One region of the Brevibacillus sp. SIMBA_040 genome, then DNA from elsewhere that is predicted to be linked to it. Evidence: riboswitches for the same ligand, from Rfam matches in the RefSeq annotation. Region 1 holds a riboswitch; each other region holds the start of a gene.
The links. Region 1 has a riboswitch for S-adenosylmethionine ahead of SB752_RS10490 (aminotransferase class I/II-fold pyridoxal phosphate-dependent enzyme). Riboswitches for the same ligand answer to the same signal wherever they lie in the genome.
Positions count from the first base shown of each region.

Region 2: it holds a riboswitch for S-adenosylmethionine, as region 1 does, so the genes downstream of both, SB752_RS20580 (homocysteine synthase) here and SB752_RS10490 (aminotransferase class I/II-fold pyridoxal phosphate-dependent enzyme) in region 1, are expected to answer to the same signal.
Region 3: it holds a riboswitch for S-adenosylmethionine, as region 1 does, so the genes downstream of both, SB752_RS30585 (hypothetical protein) here and SB752_RS10490 (aminotransferase class I/II-fold pyridoxal phosphate-dependent enzyme) in region 1, are expected to answer to the same signal.

Region 1 is NZ_JAWRXI010000005.1:136,592-141,809, forward strand. Features, by position in the region: gene SB752_RS10475 (hypothetical protein) at 1-1,178, shown strand, start outside; gene SB752_RS10480 (DUF5665 domain-containing protein) at 1,273-1,602, opposite strand; gene SB752_RS10485 (pyridoxamine 5'-phosphate oxidase family protein) at 1,752-2,210, shown strand; SAM riboswitch class I at 2,294-2,417, shown strand; gene SB752_RS10490 (aminotransferase class I/II-fold pyridoxal phosphate-dependent enzyme) at 2,512-3,675, shown strand; gene SB752_RS10495 (trans-sulfuration enzyme family protein) at 3,672-4,859, shown strand; gene SB752_RS10500 (YhcN/YlaJ family sporulation lipoprotein) at 5,050-5,218, opposite strand, start outside.
Region 2 is NZ_JAWRXI010000012.1:75,633-80,850, reverse strand. Features, by position in the region: gene SB752_RS20585 (ArsR/SmtB family transcription factor) at 1-937, opposite strand, end outside; gene SB752_RS20580 (homocysteine synthase) at 1,084-2,388, opposite strand; SAM riboswitch class I at 2,482-2,589, opposite strand; gene SB752_RS20575 (hypothetical protein) at 2,713-2,952, shown strand; gene SB752_RS20570 (rhodanese-like domain-containing protein) at 3,081-3,389, shown strand; gene SB752_RS20565 (SCO family protein) at 3,436-4,062, shown strand; gene SB752_RS20560 (YqzG/YhdC family protein) at 4,064-4,399, opposite strand; gene rnjA (ribonuclease J1) at 4,659-5,218, shown strand, end outside.
Region 3 is NZ_JAWRXI010000030.1:44,748-49,965, reverse strand. Features, by position in the region: gene SB752_RS30600 (sigma-70 family RNA polymerase sigma factor) at 1-179, shown strand, start outside; gene SB752_RS30595 (YcdB/YcdC domain-containing protein) at 170-2,365, shown strand; gene SB752_RS30590 (YjcZ family sporulation protein) at 2,438-2,548, opposite strand; SAM riboswitch class I at 2,766-2,867, shown strand; gene SB752_RS30585 (hypothetical protein) at 2,869-3,090, shown strand; gene metH (methionine synthase) at 3,071-5,218, shown strand, end outside.

The DNA of each region.
Region 1 (5,218 bases):
ACCAGGCAGACCATCTGTATATCATTGTGGACAGCATTCATCTGAATACAAAGCTGCAAACGTATATGGAAGAAAACAAGGAAGAATGGGAGCGCATTTACAACCAATACTACAGCGATATTTGGCTGGAAGTGCGATTGGCTGAATCCAAAGAGGAAATTGTCAGTGTAAGCGCCCAGACAAAAGATAACAAGGTATATATTAGAGGAATTGTGACGCCAGAGGTAACCAAGGTAGTAGTTACCAAGCCGGACGGAGGTACCATCGACGTCGTACCTACAAGCGAGCACTCCTTTACCGTTACCTTTGCAGCATTAGACACGGTTACGAAAACGTACGTGACGATCAATGCCTATGAGGGCAAGGCGCTCGTTGACAGTGAAAAGGTAGAGCTTATCCCGCAGGCTGTCGAAGAAGCAGACATGATTATCCATACCGTTTCAGTACTCGATGCGAAAAAAGAAGAGCTGAAGGTTAAGGGTGTAGTGAAGCAAGGTGCAGACAAAGCCTATGTGACTTACAACGGTGAGAAAAAAGAAGCAAACGTCAAGAAGCTGTGGGATGGTGTTGGCAGCTTCTCCGTGACGTTGAAGGATGTAAAGGCAGGACCTAGCCAAGCGCTTGTCGAGCTTTACAAGGACGGCAAAAAAATCGACTCAGCATCTGTAGATGTAGAGATCGTGAATGCTCCTGTGAAAGAAGAAGCAAAAGCTTATACAATCACAGGAACAGCTGTTATTAACCCGAAATATGATAAGGTACAGATCAAAGGCGCTGTAGCAGGCTGGTCCAAAAAAGGGAAAACAAAATTAATCGTGATCGCTCCAGACGGAAAGAAGCAGGAAGTCAAGCCGAATGACAAAGGGGAATTTGATATCGAGCTGTCATTCAAAAATCGCTCCTACAGTGCAAAAACAATTCATTTTGAATTGTATCAGGATGACAAGCTTGTGAAGCAGGCAGACATTTTCCATAGTACAAAAGTAGTCGTCAAGCCGGGCGATCATGATGATGATAACGACGATGATGACAAAGATAAAAAGGACAAAAAAGACAAAAAGGAAAAAGGGAAGCAAAAAGATAATCCTCCCAATGGAAATGCGTATGGATATTGGAAGAAGCATGGCCAGGACTGGAACGATAACGATGACGATGACGATAAGGATCGTGACAAATAAGGAATTTATATGACGCTTATAAATTCCGGAACGCATGGAGACTTTCCGCTAAACGCGGTCACTCCTCATTGAGGAAGCCTCGATAGAGGTTTTCTTACGGCTTTTGATAGGATTGAACATATTCAACCAGCTGTCGAATAAAATCACCGATGATCGGGACAGAAAGAAATTGTGTCAACAGTGAGCCAAGAAGCGTGAGAACAATGGCTGTTCCGATAGTTAAACCAAGACCCCGGGCAAGACCTGCGAGGAAATTAATCCAGAGCAGCTTGCGCGGGGCTGTATAGTTTTGTATGACATCAGCCAATCGGATATCTTCTAAAAACATGGCTATTTTATGCATCCGTTCATTCAATTCGCGAACTTCGTGTAGCTCTCGTAGCATCTGATCAATTTGCGCTAGCATGCGGTCTGTAGGTGACATACGAAAAACCTCCTTATCCGTAATGGGACTTAGGTTTCTACCAGTTTAAGGGAAATGTCCTGCTAGAATCAAGGGACCGAGGTAACGTTTGCCTATCCTCATGCAGGGAGGTACAATAGGTATACAAAACTTTACAAGGAGGGATCGGAATGGCTGAAACTGTTTCCCGATCATTGTCTGAAGAATTATTTGCGCTCTTGCAACAGGAGCGTTTCATTACTTTGGGTACAATTGACCATGAATCGGGTGCACCGTCGCTCAGCTCCTTGTCTTGGACCTATGCGCCGAATGTCGAGTCGATCCGTTTTGCTGTGGACAATCGTTCGCGCATATTGATAAACATTGCGAAGGAACCACAAGTGGTACTCCATCTGATCGGGGCAGGATCTTCGTTTGCGATTAACGGAAAAGCTGTTCTCAAAACAGAGCGTTTAGAAGAGGTTCCCCTCAAGCTTGCGATGGTTGAGATCACGATTGAAACGATTCGAGACATCATGTTTTATGGTTCCCGTATTTCCGTTGAACCCCAATATGAAAAAACGTACGATAAAAATGCGGCGGCAAAGCTGGATAACCAAGTGATGACGGCTCTTAAAAACGCAAAGTAAGTATGAAAAAACCTTGTGGAAAATCTTGTTGACAACAAAGCGGACTATCCGTTAGTATTAAGCAATCAAATTGAATAGCAATCTTCTTATCCAGAGCGGCGGAGGGACTGGCCCGATGATGCCCGGCAACCAATCACCTGTATTCATGATACAGGGAGATAATGGTGCTAATTCCTGCAGAGTTATTCAAACTCTGAAAGATGAGAAGGTCTTGCTTACGGAAACGTAATCAAAGCCTTCTTTCAGAGGAAAGGGGGCTTTTTTCATGCCCCTCGAACACCATTGGAGGGAGAGAAATTAGATGCATTTGGAGACAAAATTAGTTCAGGCAGGCGTAGGAAAAGATGAAATGACTGGGGCGGTGAACTTCCCGGTATATTATGCTACCGCTTATCGCCATCCATCCTTGGGACAGAGTACCGGATACGATTATACCCGTACAGCCAATCCAACCCGCTCTGTTTTGGAGGAAACGATTGCCGAAGCAGAAGCAGGTGATGCCGGCTTCGCGTGTGCATCTGGAATGGCTGCTGTTCATACCGTTATGGGCTTGTTTTCCCAAGGTGACCACCTGATCGTATCGCTCGATTTGTACGGCGGAACCTATCGCTTGTTTGAGCAGCTGCTCTCACGGTATGGGCTGACATTTACGTATGTAGATTTGCGAGACATCCAAAAAGTAGCGGATGCGATTCGTCCGGAAACAAAAGCCATTTTTGTAGAGACGCCTACAAATCCATTGATGCAGATAACAAATATTCGAGAAGTAGTACAGCTGGCAAAGAATCACGAGCTGATGACGATTGTAGACAATACATTCATGACACCCTATTGTCAACGCCCACTCGAATTGGGAGCGGATATCGTGCTTCATAGTGCAACGAAATACTTGGGAGGACATAATGATGTTCTTGCAGGGTTAATTGTAACAAAGGGAGCGGAGTTATCTGAAAAGATGAGGTTTTTGCATAATTCCATTGGAGCTGTGCTCGGACCACAAGATAGCTGGCTTTTGGTTCGCGGAATAAAGACACTTGCTCTGCGCATGGAGCGGCATGAAGCAAATGCGTTTGCTGTAGCAGCCAAGCTCAAAGAGCACCCGGCAGTTGCTGAGGTCTTTTATCCGGGGCTTGCCGAACACCCTGGTCACGACGTGCAAAAAAGTCAAGCAAGCGGGTTTAGTGGCATGGTATCGTTTCGGGTAAGGTCGGTTGAACAGGTAGGACTGTTTTTACAAAATTTACGAATCGTATCTTTTGCAGAGAGCTTGGGCGGGGTAGAGTCGTTGTGTACATATCCTACGACACAGACACACGCGGACATTCCGCAAGAGGTACGGGAATATGTGGGGGTATGCGACAGACTATTGAGACTGTCGGTAGGGATTGAGCATCCGGATGATCTGATTGCTGATCTGACGCAAGCATTGGATGCAAGCCTTGTTGTAGGGGGGGCGCTACGATGAACTTTGCTACCAAGGTATTACATGGTACTTCGTGCTTCGATCCAATCACGGGTGCATCGTCCGTCCCGATTTATCAGGCGTCCACGTTTCATCAGGCAGATCTGGACCAACCGGGAACGTTTGATTATGCGCGCTCGGGCAATCCCACCAGAGCTGCACTTGAAGAAGCGATTGCAGGTCTGGAAGGGGGAGAACGCGGCTTTGCTTTCGCCTCCGGGATGGCTGCGATATCCAGTGTATTCATGCTGTTCTCAGCAGGTGACCATGTGGTAGTGGCAGAGGATGTATACGGGGGGACTTTTCGGTTTTTAACCAGGGTATTATCGAGAATGGGCATCTCCGTGACTTTTGTAGACGCGAGTCAAATAGAAGCAGTCCGTGCGGCGATTATACCAACTACAAAAGGGATTTATCTGGAAACACCTTCCAATCCAACGTTGAAAGTGACAGACATTGCAGCCGTATGCCGGATTGCCAAACAGCATGACGTCCTGGTCATTGTAGACAACACATTCATGACTCCATACTACCAGCGCCCTTTGGAGCTAGGTGCTGACGTTGTCATTCACAGTGCAACCAAGTTCATTGGTGGACATAGCGACGTAGTCGCCGGATTGGCTGTCACTCGTGATGCTGCGCTGGGAGAACAGCTGTACTTTATCCAGAACGGCATGGGAGCCATTCTGGGTGTGCAGGATTGTTGGCTCGTAATGCGAGGACTGAAAACGCTCAAGGCGCGACTGGATGTCAGTACAAACACAGCAGAGCAGCTGGCGAATTGGCTCGCGGCACATCCTGAAATTACGCACGTCTATTATACAGGCTTGAAGGAGCACCCTGGACACCAGGTACAAGCGAGTCAATCCAGCGGGCATGGCGCCGTGCTTTCCTTTGATGTAGGGAGCCGTGAGCGGGCAAAGGCATTGTTTGATCGGGTGAAGCTCCCGATTGTGGCTGTTAGCCTTGGAGCAGTCGAAACAATACTCTCCTATCCTGTGACCATGTCACATGCGGCGATGCCAGCAGAAGAGCGGGCAGCACGTGGAATTACCGATGGATTAATCCGTCTTTCTGCCGGCTTGGAGGACGTCAATGATTTGATTGAAGATTTGAAGCAGGCATTGGAAAATCTGCCGCCGCTCAAACAAATAGAGGAAGTAAAAGAGGCATTCTCCCGGGCTTAGCCTGAGGGGAATGCCTCTTTCTTTTTACGTATAAGAATTTATAAGCACGAGGTTTATAAATTCTGGAGCGCATGACAAGGTACCTCAGCGTCCGCTCCCGGCATTACTTCGGTGAAACTTTCCGCTAAACGCGGTCGCACCCCCTTGAGAAAGCCTCGATAGAGGTTTTCTTACAGGAGCACCCTAGACATCAAGGTGTGGTCCCACGATTAACGTTAATCTTATCATTTCCATGCGGGGTTGCTTTTCCATCCTTGTTCATCCGTTGTTCATTTGTCTTCGTAGTAGGCTCTTCCTTCTTTTGGACATTGCGCGGCAGCTGCGGAATGATGCGACCCACAATATCCGCTAGCTCTTGA
Region 2 (5,218 bases), on a different contig from region 1:
AAAGAGACAGATGGTGATGTACAGTAGACTTGGCAACGCCTAATCTCTCAGTCATTTCTTGCAGACTCATCTCTTTTTCCGAAAGCATTTTGACCAGGCGCAGGCGGTACTCATCTCCCAGTACCTTCAACGTTTGCACCAGCATCTGGGACGGACGATACGGGTCAGCAGTGTCATGCAGGCTCTCGTCAGCTACCGGATAGTAAAAAATCTTGGTCCCCGCGTCATTGGCGTGAATGGTCCAAGGGCGGTATATGATTTGGGGGATGAGCAGCACACGGGTAATAGCGGGTTCCGGCGGATAGCTGCCATGTGTCGCCCACTCGACAAAAGCTTCGGCAGAAAGCCTTTCCTGCATCGCTTTTTTATGTCTGCAGTCACGCTCCAGAATACTGCTGATTTCAGCTTCCCGCGGCTTCACGTGTGTGTTGTACCAGCCCTCTATCAGAAGCAGCAAGTGGCTACGCAGCTTCTCCGGCTCGGTGGAGCCAATGTGAGCGATATAGGCCGGGAAAAAGAGGTGAGAGCGACAGGCATTCTGGAGTGCGTAAATCGCTGAGTCACTTCCACGTGCGGCCTTCTGACGCAGGTCTTGCAGCTCCTCGCCCAAATAGGGAAGAGCCTGATAACGCAGCTCCTCCGATGGCAACCCTTTGACATAGGAGAGAAAGGTGGACAGGTCAGAAAACGATTGCTGATGCAATAGTTGCAACAAGGTTTTCCACGTGTTGTTTTGTTTGGCATAGTCTAGCTCACGCAGGGTGACGGGATCGAGCTCATCCATAAGCTGTTGCCAATACTCTGCTGGCTGCTCCAGCGTCGGTCGAATGTCATCATAAGTGACAGCTGCAATACCGAGTGCCGCTTCAAAGAGAGGGGAAAACGACAGCTCGAGATGATAGGTTGTGCGTTCTGTGCCAATATTTAATAGGTTCATGTCTGGATACCCTTTCCAAATGAAATGATAGGTTGATTATAAAATATTCGAATATCATATTCAATGTTTTTCGAATTTAATCGAAACGCACATGAAAAAGCACGTAACTCTCTTAACGAGTTACGTGCTTTTTGGGCGGTGTTCAATTAGCTGACAGTGGAAAGCTCAGTTGCTTTTTTCAATGCCTGCTCCAGATCGCCAATAATATCCTCAATCGCTTCTGTACCGATCGAGAGGCGGATCAGCCCAGGTGTTACACCTGCTGCAGCCTGCTCTTCTTCATTCATTTGTTGATGCGTGGTGCTCGCTGGGTGAATGACGAGCGACTTGGAATCGCCCACGTTTGCCAGATGGGAGAATAGCTTCACAGATTCAATCAGCGTCTTGCCTTCTTTTACGCCGCCGCGAATACCAAAGGTAAGGATTGCGCCAGCTCCTTTTGGCAAATACTTTTGCGCAAGGGCATGATCGGCATCGCCCTCCAGACCAGGATAGCTAACCCATTCAACCGCTGGATGGTTCTGGAGGAACTTCGCCACTGCGAGAGCGTTTTGGCTATGGCGCTCCATGCGCAGATGCAGTGTTTCGAGTCCCTGCAGGAACAGGAAGGAGTTGATAGGAGCTACAGCAGCACCGATGTCACGCTGAAGCTGTACGCGAGCTTTGATGATATAAGCCAGCGGGCCCACAGCCTCTGTATAAACGACGCCATGATAGCTAGGGTCTGGAGTCGTCAAGCCAGGGAATTTACCGTTGCTCCAGTCAAATTTACCGGAGTCAACAATGATACCGCCGACTGCTGTACCATGACCGCCAATGAATTTGGTGGTGGAGTGGACGATAATATCAGCACCATGCTCAAATGGACGGCACAGGATTGGGCTGGCAAAGGTATTGTCAACAATCAGCGGAACGCCGTTTTCGTGAGCGATATCGGCAATCGCTTGCAGATCGGCTACATTGATGCGTGGATTGCCGATGGTTTCGCAAAAGAGTGCTTTGGTGTTTTCGTTGATCGCTGCACGGAAGTTCTCAGGATTGGACTGGTCTACAAAGTGAACCTTGATTCCGAGGCGTGGAAGAGTATGAGCAAACAGATTGTACGTACCGCCGTACAGGCTGCTGGACGCTACGATCTCATCTCCTGCATGCGCGATATTGAGAATGGCAAACGTAATGGCTGCCTGACCAGACGCTGTCGCCAAAGCACCTACGCCGCCTTCCAGAAGAGCGACACGTTTTTCAAAAACGTCCTGTGTCGGATTCATGATCCGTGTATAGATATTGCCCAATTCTTTCAAAGCGAACAAATTCGCTGCATGCTCTGTATCACGGAAAACATAGGAGGTCGTTTGGTAAATAGGGACAGCACGTGAGCCTGTTACAGGGTCAACCTCTTGTCCCCCATGGACTGCAAGTGTTTCTGGCTTCCATTGTTGTTGATCCGACATCATCATCTCTCCTTTTTCTATGGTAGAATGAATGCAATAAAAAACGGAGCCATTCTCCTGAGAAGAAGAAGGCTCCGGTCATGCGCGGGCTTGCGTTCATCTCTCAGAATCTATGGATTCTGCAGGAATTGGCACCGCGCATAGGCATATGCTGGTTGCCGGGTTTCATAGGGCCTGTCCCTCCACCGCTCTTGATGAATAAGTGTGTCAGTTATTGTTGTCACAATTGTATGAAAAACAATGCTTGGCTGTCAATCTTTAATTATGAGTTATCAGGGTGGAATAGAGGATATTTTATCGCGGACGCTGGAGGAGGAATCGAGATTGCAGGATGAACCTACAACAAACCAACAGAAAATAGCGAAGAGAATCGCGTTGATCGTTCTCAACCTGTTTTGTTATGGGCTTGTCATCTATTACGGTATTTTTGTCATCGAAAACGGAAGCGGACTCAGAGAAATCAACGAGTTTGGAAAATGGATGTTTATGCTCGTCTGTCTGCTGCTGGCATCCCTCTACGGTACGCTTCGCATCGTGACATGGATTCGTGAAGGGAAGATATAGAACCGTCACAAATTTGCCTTTGGACGTTCACACTCCGCTGTGGGACCCGTTAGAAATGAGTAATTCCGTATGATATGATGAGAGTTGATCATGATGCGTGTAATGTACATATAGGAGGATAAATGACCATGGAAAATAGCGTAAAGGAAATTACACCTCAGCAGCTTTTGGAGAAGCTGGAGGCAAATGAAAATGTACAAGTGATCGACGTACGCGAGCTGGAGGAGTGGAATTCTGGTCACATTAAACAGGCAAAGCTCATCCCGCTTGGTTTTTTACCGCATCGACTAGAGGAACTGGATAAAGACACTCCGATTGTGATGGTGTGCCGCAGCGGTGCACGCAGTCACTCAGCTACGGAATATTTGAGTGCACAAGGCTATGACGTGGCGAATATGGTAGGCGGAATGCTGGCATGGCCTGGTGAGAAGGAATAGGCATACATAGAGAAAAACGTTTGGGAAAGCAGGGGAGGAAGCATTCGTGAGTGAAGGCGCACAGCCACAACAGGCATCCGGGCTGCAAAAGCACTGGTTTACTGTGTTGGCAGGAATTATTATTCTGGCAATCGTTGGGGTGTTTGGCTACAAGTACATGGCGAGAGAACAAATTCCCGTTATGAAGCCGCTCCAGGACTTTTCCTTGGATAACAGCAACGGGTCTGCCTTTACTTTTTCAGAAGGAAAAGGGAAGGTCCGCTTGGTTGAATTTATGTTTACCAATTGTCCCGATATTTGTCCGGCGACTACCTACAACATGTCTAAGTTGCAGGATCAGTTAAAAGAAAAGAACCTGTTTGGAAATAAGGTAGAATTCATCTCCATTACGTTTGATCCTGATTTCGATACAGCTGAGGTCTTGCAGCAATACGCGGATAAATTTAAAGCCGACCAAAGCGGCTGGCAGTTCCTGCGTGGGGATGCACAGGCTGTAGAAAAAGTGACCAAGGACTTCGGAATTGCGGTTTTGAAGCAGCCAGATGGCACGATCGCCCATACTGCTCGCATGTTCCTCGTCGATGGTGACGGAAACATGCGTCGCGCGTATGGGATGGCAGCCGATATGGACATGGATCAGATGATGAAAGAAATGGTACAGCTAGCCGACTAGCTCATCGTGTTTCTTCATAAGTGATACGCACCATTTTTTCCGTTTTGGTTTCAAATTCAATATGAACGAGTAGCGCCCACCTGCGATTGCCCTCCTGGAGCAAAAGCTTAAACGTCTCCTCAGACGTGGTGGGCGTTTTCTTTATGCGTCCGACGTGCAAATAATCAACGATTTGAGCGTGAGGATGCTTTTGCTTTGTTTGCTGCATGGCGATTCTGCCCCATTTGGCATAAGGGGGCTGGGCTTCGGCAGGTGGAGCTAAAGACAAGCTCATCAGAAAAACGATCAGGACCGAAGTGAAAGAGATAATACGCGGGAATCTGGAAAAGACAAGCATACAGGGCACCTCCGACACAGGAAATATCGTACCGCTACGAAATAGTGTGTGCACAAACAACAAAAAGTTCATCTGGTCGGTTCTGACAGCGTGCCAGCTTGCTTTTCACCTCTATGGTTAGGTACAATTTTCCAGTCGATAATAAATACCAATTACTTAATATGTGTAGAATGGTGAGACTGGATGAAACGAACGCCTCGCGTTGTGTTACAATAAGAATGGCATGCTTAGTTCGGGTTCCCCAAAAAAATCATGCACGATGAAGTTAGGAGGAAAGAGATTGGGCGACGTTAAGATTTTCGCGATGGGCGGCCTCGGCGAGATCGGAAAAAATATGTACTGCGTCGAGTATGAAGATGAGATTATAATCATTGATTGCGGGGTCAAATTCCCCGAGAATGAAATGTTCGGCATTGATTTGGTTATTCCGGATGTATCCTATTTGGTGGATAACCAACATAAAATCAAGGCACTGCTATTGACGCACGGACATGAGGATCATATTGGGGCGATTCCTTATATTATGCGCCAAATCAAAGTGCCGATCTACGGTGGTCGTCTGACCCTGGGCTTGGTCAAGGCGAAGCTGGAAGAGCACAAAATGCAAAATGACGTAAAGATGATTCCGATTTCGGAAGACACGGAAATTCCCTTCAACCGGTTGAAGGCCACTTTCTTCCGCACGAATCACAGTATTCCGGATTCCTTTGGGGTCGTGCTGCACACACCAGAGGGTATGGTCATCCACACGGGTGACTTCAAGTTTGATATGACACCAGTGGGACAAACAACGGAGTACGGTAAAATTGCCAAGATTGG
Region 3 (5,218 bases), on a different contig from region 1:
TTATGATGCTGTCTCCTTTGTATCGAAAAGTCATGATCCTACATTACTTTGAGGATTTGTCGATAAAAGAAATCGCACATGTGCTGAATATTTCCGAGGACGCGGTACGTACCCAGCTACATCGTGCGCGTAAAAATTTTAGGGCATTGTGTGAAAAGGAGGGATTGGAATGGATGTAGATAAAGAATTGCGTGAAGCGGTTCATGCCACAAGCAGGGAGGTGGCAGAACAGGTATCATTTTCGGCAGCATTGGAAGAGAGGATTCGAAAAGAAATGAAAAGACAAACGAAATCAAGACGAAAGACAATAGTGATGGGCGGTACGTTGGCGGCATGCTTGGCAGCTGGGGTATGGCTCGGACAACAGCAAGGCATGTTCACGATGGAAGGCACTCGTGCATCGCAGACACCTTCATCCGAACAAATCAACAGGCAAAAAGTCAACGTGTCAGCAAAAGAAGCATTTGCCCCCCTCCTATCGACAATGCCGGAGCTTGCTGGCTTTCGGTTGGAGGAACGAGGGAGTGTCAGTGATATCAAGCAGGTTGCCCTATTAAAAGGAGACCGCTATGAAGGAGAATTTGCCTACAATACGACGACTGGACAGATACAGTGGTATCGCTATGAGAAAGAGGAAGCGCGGGAAGGGGAGCTTCCGGACCTGGAGTCGGCAGAGCAAAAGGCGATAGCTTTTCTTGCGTCCGTACTTGGAGAAGAAAGCAAGCAGTATGCTCATATATCTTCGCATAAATTGACAGATGAAGGAATGCGCAACGGTACGTGGATGAACGTAACGTTCCAAAAAGAGCAGGAAGGTGCTCGAATTCCGTTTGACATCATATCTGTTCAAATTGACAGCGAGGGCCAGGTGGCATTTTTCGGTCGTACAAACAAAGAGGAACAGGAGCTGTTGGGGAAATTGACGAAGTCTCTTCCAGAGCTGAATCCATCGCCAGCACTGGATAACAAATCGATGTATTACGACGGTTTCGAAATAATGCTTGGAAATGCAGATGATGATGATTGGAATCAGGCGTTAATCAGCGTGTCTGGTAAAGCTGAGGATTTGCGGACCTATCGTCTAATTCAGGAAGTGGGGATTTGGAAGGAAGCCCCGGAAGCTCTGGCAAAGAAAACGGCAAACCATTTCCTGCAGGACATGCTTGGAGCGGACAGTAAAAATTACCGATACTCGTACAAAAACGACTCGATTGAATACCAGCGATATTACAATGAGCTGCCGGTCATGAATGATACGATCCGGATATCTGTTAATCAAGCGGGACGGATTGTCTATTATTCCAAAGAAGCGATGAAAAAGCATGAGCTTGCATCTTTTCCGGATGGAAAATCTGCCGTTTCTGTAGAGAAGGCAAAAAAGGAAATGGAGGCCAACATCAAATTAAACTACTTGCAGCACTTTCCCGTTAATCGAGATCGAGCATCAGGGAAGGTAACACAAACAAAGCCCCTGCTGGAATATACGATGTCTGTATCCACCTCCCAGCTCGGTCAACCTTCTTCACTGGGCTGGTACATTGAAGGAACGAGTGGAAAGATTGCCTATAGCACCGGAAACAATGGCCTTGACTACGATCGACGGAAGGAAGAACAAGCATTTGCGTTTCAACCCCCCGAAAGCTATAGCATCGTCACGTCAAAAGAAGAAGCGAAGAAATTGCTGCACAAAGAATTCGGTGTGAGTGTGGAGAGCTTCAAATATGCCGAATACGAAAACCGTGATCCACAATCGAAACATGCTCGAAAAAATTATGTATGGACTGACAACAGCGAAAAGCGTTATGTAGTAGAAACCGATGAACAATCAGGACGAGTCATGGCACTCGGAATACCTCGTCAGGGCAGCCAAGTGACGATCCAGCGCGCGGAGGCGGAAAAAGCGGCGTTGGAGATGCTTGAGAAATACATCGACCCGGCGGTAAAGGAAGTGCAGCTGGCAGAGGTTGTCGAGCCTGGCGCTGCAACACCTGTGGCATCAGGCAACTGGGGATTTGAATTCTTCATGAGCAAAGACGGTATTCCTGTTCTCGATAAGCAGCCAAATGAAGCGTATATCGTAACTGTCGATCCTTCCACTGGGAAGGCAAACGGGTTTGAAAACAGAAGAGAGACAGATGCGCATGTGGAGCTCCCGGACGCAGCCTCCGTCATTTCAAAGGAACAGGCTGTAGAACAGTATCTGCGCGCAATGCCATTGCAGCTTGTGTATCTTTTGAAGAATGAGGACAATGAATGGCTCGATCGTCCGATACTGGCCTATATCCCTTGGAGTCATGACGAGAATGCAGGCAAGCTTTTGCATATTGATGCACGAACCGGCGAAATCGTGAAGGAGCCTTACTAACAGAAAACAAAAAAGGGCTATGCCCAAGCCACGCAAATGGCTTTAGGCGATAGCCCCTTTTCTACAGGTTAACTAGCAGCCGCCGTCACACGAACACGCAACAATGACCAGCAGGATAAACAGTACGAGCACCAATGCGAAGCTGTCGCCAAAGAATCCGTTTCCGCAGTAAGATGTACTCATTTTTGTTTCCCCTCCTTTCCGTTATGCTCTAGTCTATACACGAACGCACAGGTTGGCGTGGGCGAATGACTAGTCATGATAAAAATGGGCGCAGGGGGAGCATACAGGAGTAAATAATAGACAAATTCTCAATTGACGAAGAGACAGGGGGGTGTTAAGATACTGTCAAACGTCAATCACTTTTGACAAAAAACGAATAACTCCATAAAATGTACGACTCTTATCCAGAGAGGCAGAGGGACTGGCCTGATGAAGCCTCGGCAACCGGTAAAAATCCGGTGCCAATTCCAGCAAAGCTACGCGCTTTGAAAGATAAGAGGATGGTTCAGGCGTTGCTGTATCCGCGGACAAATCCTCTTCTTTCTAAAGAAGAGGATTTTTTTCGTGCCATTAGGAATTTACAAAATTCCAAAGGCCAGTATCAGGGCAACCGCGACATTCGCCAGCTGGTATGGCGTAGTCAGGTTTTCTCATCTTCGATTAAAGAAATAAGCCATTGCAGTGGAGAGAAGGAGCAAGTTGATGAAACCTACTTTTCGTGAACAACTTTCCCGAAAAATTCTGATTTTGGATGGTGCGATGGGCACAATGCTGCAGCAGGCGAACCTTACTGCTGACGATTTCGGTGGCGATGAATACGACGGCTGTAACGAGCTGCTGAATTTGACCCGACCTGATGTCATCCGGTCTATTCATGAGAAATATTTGGAAGCTGGAGCAGATATTGTAGAAACCAATTCTTTTGGTGGGGCTTCTATCGTATTGGCTGAGTACGATGTGGCTGACAAGGACATGGAGATTAATATTGCAGCAGCACGCTTGGCGAAGGAAGCTGTCGACGCATACTCCACAAAGGAGTGGCCACGCTTTGTAGCGGGTGCCATGGGGCCAACCACCAAAACCCTCTCACTTACAGGTGGCGTTACGTTTGAAGAACTTGTCGAAGCTTACTACCGTCAGGCAAAAGGCTTGATCATTGGTGGCTCTGACGTGCTTCTCTTGGAGACATCTCAGGATACGCTCAACGTTAAAGCGGGCGGTATCGGTATCCGCAAAGCATTTGACGAGCTGGGAAAAGAAATTCCCGTGATGCTTTCAGGAACCATCGAGCCGATGGGAACGACATTGGCAGGTCAAAACATCGAAGCTTTTTATATCTCCCTGGAGCACTTAAAACCGGTAACGATTGGTTTGAACTGTGCGACAGGTCCAGAGTTTATGCGTGATCATCTCCGTACCTTGTCCGGACTTGCACAATGCGGAGTAAGCTGCTATCCCAATGCGGGTTTGCCCGATGAAAATGGTCACTACCATGAAACCCCTCAAGGCCTCGCTTCCAAAATGCTCGCGTTTGCTGAGCAAGGCTGGTTGAACGTCGCTGGTGGATGCTGTGGTACCACACCGGATCATATCCGGGCAATGGCTGAGGCGTTGAAGGACTGTAAGCCACGAAGCGGTGCTGCCGATTCCGTAAGTGCAGTCTCCGGGATTGAGGTTGTGTATGTGGAAGACGACAGTCGTCCTCTGCTTGTAGGGGAGCGTACAAACGTTATCGGTTCTAAAAAATTCCGCGATCTGATCGCAGCCGGTCAGTATGAGGAAGCATCCGATATTGCCCGTGCACAGGTAAAACGTGGAGCACACGTAATCGACATTTGTTTGGCTGACCCAGACCGTGAAGAATACGAAGATATGGAAAAATTCCTGCAATTCATCGCGAAAAAGGTAAAAGCCCCTCTCATGATCGATTCGACCGATGCCAAGGTGATGGAGCTGGGATTGCGTTATTCCCAAGGGAAAGCGATTCTGAACTCGATTAACCTGGAGGATGGATTGGAACGGTTTGAAGAGGTTGCTCCGCTGATCCACAAATATGGCGCAGCGGTTGTTGTTGGCACGATAGAAGAAGCAGGGATGGCGGTTACGCGCGAAAAGAAGCTGGAAGTAGCGCAGCGCTCCTACGATATCCTCGTCAAGCAATACGGCATGAATCCGCAAGATATTATCTTCGATCCACTAGTCTTCCCTGTGGGGACAGGTGATGAACAATATATTGGTTCTGCAAAAGAAACAGTCGAAGGCATTCGCTTAATCAAGCAAGCGATGCCAGAGTGCAAGACCATCTTAGGTGTAAGTAACGTTTCCTTTGGATTGCCGGCCGCAGGACGCGAGGTGCTGAATGCAGTGTTCCTGTACCACACGACACTAGCTGGGCTAGATTACGCAATCGTGAATACAGAGAAGCTGGAGCGTTACGCGTCGATTCCTGAGAGCGAAAGAAAGCTGGCCGAAGCGTTGTTGTTTGAGACCAATGATGAGACTCTCGCTGCCTTTACCGAATTTTATCGCCAAAAGAAAAGGGAAGTGAGTGTCGAGGTATCCTCATTGACTTTGGAAGAGCGTCTTGCTCGCTATGTCGTTGAAGGCTCCAAAGATGGATTGACTGAAGATCTGAAGCTGGCTCTGGAAAAATACGTGCCGCTTGAAATTATCAATGGTCCATTGATGACTGGTATGGAAGAGGTCGGCCGACTGTTTAACGGAAACCAGCTGATTGTAGCAGAGGTTTTGCAAAGTGCGGAAGTCATGAAAGCATCCGTATCCTACTTGGAGCCGTTTATGGAAAAATCCGACGCTGCCGCCAAAGGAAAGATTCTATTGGCAACGGTC